2 regions of the Paenibacillus sp. JJ1683 genome follow, and region 2 is predicted to be linked to the other one. Evidence: riboswitches for the same ligand, from Rfam matches in the RefSeq annotation. Region 2 holds a riboswitch; the other holds the start of a gene.
The links. A riboswitch is a leader RNA that binds a small molecule or an ion and turns the genes downstream of it on or off. The one in region 2 is predicted to bind S-adenosylmethionine.
Positions count from the first base shown of each region.

Region 1: another riboswitch for S-adenosylmethionine. It lies ahead of ACUC6J_RS19920 (methionine ABC transporter ATP-binding protein); the one in region 2 lies ahead of metA (homoserine O-acetyltransferase MetA).

Region 1 covers NZ_CM129820.1:4,634,649-4,637,053, reverse strand. The annotation lists gene ACUC6J_RS19925 (Cthe_2314 family HEPN domain-containing protein) at 1-611, shown strand, start outside; SAM riboswitch class I at 742-880, shown strand; gene ACUC6J_RS19920 (methionine ABC transporter ATP-binding protein) at 1,017-2,039, shown strand; gene ACUC6J_RS19915 (methionine ABC transporter permease) at 2,036-2,405, shown strand, end outside.
Region 2 covers NZ_CM129820.1:1,709,375-1,711,779, forward strand. The annotation lists gene corA (magnesium/cobalt transporter CorA) at 1-410, opposite strand, end outside; SAM riboswitch class I at 961-1,087, shown strand; gene metA (homoserine O-acetyltransferase MetA) at 1,205-2,122, shown strand; gene ACUC6J_RS07375 (PLP-dependent transferase) at 2,247-2,405, shown strand, end outside.

The DNA.
Region 1 (2,405 bases), 2.8 Mb from region 2:
CCAGTGGTGATCCTACCCATGACTTTCGGAAGGCGGATATTTTAACACGTGGTCTGATGTCGTCTTTGGATGAACTGGAGCAGAGCCATCATGCTGCCGCCTTTTTCCGTATGAGAGTGAAAGCCGGATACGCTGAAGATATGAGCAAGGATGAAAAATCCGATTATGCTTTGTATGTTTTCTTTTATAAGGATGGGTTTGTGCGGGTATTCTCTATTTTGGATAAGCTTGGTAACTGGATGAATGATTTGTATGATTTAAAAACAGGGCAGTATAAGGCGCATTATTCGTATTTTACCGTGTTGAGACAGCTCAAGTATCTCAAAATGCATCCTGTATTGACTGATAATTTAAATGATATCAAGGACACATACAACGATGCCATCAATCGCCTGCGTAAGCGTCGAAATACGGAAATACATTATATGAACACGGAAATGCAGGACGATCTCTGGCAACGTCACCGTGCTTTATATGGAAAAATCCAACTGGAGGACCTTGATCACCATCTGGAAGATTTGCAGCAGGGCTTGGAAATGGTATGCCAGTCGCTATCAAAAGCATTTTCTTATACTGCGAAACAATGGGAGAACCGGGCAGTGCGCCCATAATTATGACAGAAAATATCCTTTGACAAAGCAATGTAAACTATCTATACTGAAACCTAGTTTCAGAAAAATGCTTGAATTATTTTTTTTATATAAACTTAACGGACAGCTAAAGCTGGAGTTTAACATATTTTTCTTATCCAGAGAGGTGGAGGGACTGGCCCGATGAAGCCCGGCAACCCGTTCTTTCCCGGTGTAATGCACCGGGAGGGAACATATGGTGCTAATTCCTACAAAACCGCTAGAGTTATAGCGATTTTGGCAGATGAGAAAAGGTTCGCAAGGTGGGGCCCTTTTCATTCTGTGAAAGGGGCTCTTTTTTGTATAAATAAATAGTGATTTTATACAATCCCGAGAGATGACAACTGGTTAACAGGGTAAGAAAGAAGTGAAGGAGGTCGCAGCACGTTGATAGAGCTTAAGCAATTAACCAAGCATTATGGTAAAGGTAACCGACGCGTTAATGCGTTGTCCGGGTTGAACCTTTCTATAAAGCGTGGAGAAATATTCGGGGTGATTGGTCATTCCGGGGCGGGCAAAAGTACGTTGATCCGCTGTATTAATTTATTGGAACGCCCTACTTCAGGCGAAGTATGGGTAGATGGGGTTAACCTTGTGACTGTGAGTCAAGCCCAGTTACAGAAGCAACGCCGAAAAATCGGAATGATTTTTCAACATTTTAATTTGTTGTCTTCGGCGACAGTGTATGACAACATTGCATTTCCATTGCGGCTGGTAAATACCCCAAAGCAGGAGCTAGACAAGAAAGTTCGCGAGCTGCTGGAATTGGTGGGACTGAAAGAACACAGTGGAAAATATCCGTCACAGCTCTCAGGTGGACAGAAGCAGCGGGTAGGGATTGCACGGGCACTGGCTAGTGATCCGCATGTGCTGCTGTGTGACGAAGCGACGTCTGCGCTTGATCCGCAGACGACAGGGTCTATCCTGAAATTGCTGTTGGATATTAACCAGCGCTTTAATTTGACTATCGTATTGATTACTCATGAGATGCATGTCATTCAAAGTATATGTGATCGAGTTGGCGTCATTCATGAGGGCGATATCGTGGAGCAAGGTCCGGTGGCGGAAGTGTTTTTGAAGCCACAGCATCAGGTGACTAAGGATTTTATCCAGCGGGAGGCAGAACATCCTGAGGAATTACAAGCAGCGATTGCAGCAGCAGGTAGCGGCGAATCGGCACAGGTGGTACGTATCTCCTTCTTGGGCAGTAAAACTTATGATGCAATTCTATCGCGTACGGCTCGAAGTACAGGTGTTGATTTTGCAATCTTACAGGGCACCATCTCTACGATTAAAAACGTACCATATGGACAGCTGATCGTTCGTTTTGAAGGAAACCATTCAGATATAGAACATACGCTGCGCGAAGTGTCAGGGCAAGGACTCGATGTGGAGGTGATCGGACAATGAGCGAACTTGATTTTTCGCAAGTGAGTTGGGAAGAGCTAGGGAATTCTACTCTGGAAACCCTTCAGATGCTCGGGGCATCTGCATTGTTCACCCTCGTTATTGGTTTGCCGCTCGGTATATTGTTGTTTCTGGCAAGCCGTTCCTCGTTGACTCTGATGAAGGTGATATACGTTGTATTATCTTTCGTCGTTAACATTTTGCGTTCCGTACCATTTATCATCTTGATCGTCGCACTTATTCCTTTTACACGATCGTTGGTAGGTACCTCGACCGGGGTGCTGGGAACCATTCCGCCATTGGTTATCGGGGCTGCTCCTTTCTTCGCACGTCTTGTCGAAACGTCACTACGTGAAGTGGACAAGGGTG
Region 2 (2,405 bases):
ATCAAATCGACCAACAGATACATAAAACGGTCAGGCTGGCTAACTTCCTGCTCCCACAGCATAGGCTTGAGAGTACGAAGCTCATTGATTTTCTGCTTGGTCACCGTAATGATAAAATGGCGGCCGAGAAAAATGTTCAAAGCACGCAAAAATATTTCTTCATCATCAAAACGAATACTATTTACAACGATAAAATAATGGCTTTCATAAATTTCAATCTTTGGACGCTGTTCTTCTTCACTCAAACAGTCTTCTACTGCAAGATCATGCATAGAAAATAAGGGCTGAAGCACTGTCAGATCCTCGACATCGGCATCAATCCAATAAAAGCCTTCTGCCGGTGCAGTGAGCGCCATTTCAATTTCTTCGACAGGGGTAAAAACCCCGTTGTTAACCAAACGGATTTTCATATATGTCACTCCTTATGCTCCGTCGTAACGGAAATACGTTTACCTTAAGCATAAGGAATGGACTCAGTTAGCCAGTTAGCCGGTGCGGGTAAGCGTGCATACCATCAAAAGCAGAAGGCTTTTGGAGCATGCGGAGCCTGGCGTCCCGTCTTTCGGCAAGCTGAAGTCATTCCTATGCTGTTGTTCAGGGATCGCCGCCTATTCGGACTCGGGTCGCCTTCCATTCCGGATTCACCTCACATATGTTCTTTTTTAGGTTGCCACAGTATCGAAGAAAACACTCTAATCTACACTGTTGCACCGTATTTTTGCCTATTAGCACTTGTATAGTATAACGCTCGGCCTACGGCCTTTCAAGGGCAAAATCATGGGCTAAATCAACAGCAGTCATATGAGCTTCTGCGAAAGGGGGGGATATGATTTAACCTATGGAAAAGGTAGACAAAATGTGAATGCAGGGCACAAATTTACAAGTCCATCTTGACGAAGCCCAGCCGATGCATTAAAGTGAACAACAAGAACTTTGTGAACCCAAAATGAATATAGCGAAATCTTATCAAGAGCAGGTGGAGGGACTAGCCCGATGATACCCGGCAACCGGCGATTTTTATCGCACGGTGCTAATTCTTGCAGGACTCGCGCTTTGTACAAAGAAGCGTAGCCCTGACAGATGAGAGAGGCGCATATGGATACAAATATGACCTTTCTCTAACCGAGAAAGGTCTTTTTATTATATGCCCGGCATCTCTACCAGACGATTTTCGCACAACTTACCGATCAAGGAGTGAGTTTACATGCCGATTAAAATTCCAGATACACTGCCTGCTAAGGAAGTACTGGAGGGCGAAAATATTTTCGTAATGGACGAAAGCCTGGCTTATCATCAGGATATTCGTCCGTTGCGCATCGCCATTTTGAATTTGATGCCTACGAAGGAAACAACGGAAACCCAACTGTTGCGTCTGGTCGGCAATACGCCGTTACAAGTGGATGTCACGTTGGTGCATATGAAGTCACATGTATCTAAAAATACATCGCAAGAATATTTGAACATGTTTTATAAAACGTTTGATGAGATCAAGAACAGTCGTTTTGACGGCATGATTATTACAGGAGCCCCCGTAGAACAACTTGAGTTTGAGGATGTGACCTACTGGGAGGAGATCCGGCAAATCTTTGAGTGGACGAAAACAAATGTTACTTCGACCATGCATATCTGTTGGGCCTCACAGGCAGGCTTATACCATCATTTCAATGTTCCGAAATACGGGCTCGATACCAAATGCTTTGGGGTATTCCCACACACCGTTATTAAACCTAAAGTGAAACTGCTACGCGGCTTTGATGAACTGTTTTATGCTCCCCACTCTCGGCATACCGAGGTTCGGCGGGAAGATATTGACCATATTGCCGAATTAGAAGTTTTATCCGAATCCGAGGAAGCTGGAGTGTACCTGGTAGCCACGCTTGATGGTAAACAAATTTTTGTAACAGGGCATTCTGAATATGACCCACTTTCGCTGAAATGGGAATACGATCGCGATATAGCCAAAGGACTGGATATTGACGTCCCCAAAAATTATTATCCTAATGATGATCCTGGACGCATACCGCCCTCGATCTGGCGGGCTCATGCCAATTTATTATTTTCAAATTGGCTTAACTATTATGTATACCAAGAAACACCTTATGATATCGGACCTCAGATTTAAAAATGGGCTTGTAGTTTACCCTTATACAGTACCACCTTGCAGTAGCGCAGCAGTATAGTCTTGGACATCCATTTTTGCAGCATATGTTATAGCACCTACTATGGAAGTGAACAGGAGGATTCATATGAGTGATAAGCAGTGGAGAATCGAAAGCAGATTGGCACAAATCGGTTCAGTAGAGGAGCCAGTAACCGGGGCTGTTAATTACCCGATTTACCAATCTACGGCGTTCCGCCATCCCCGTCTGGGTCAAAGCACAGGGTTTGATTACATTCGGACGATT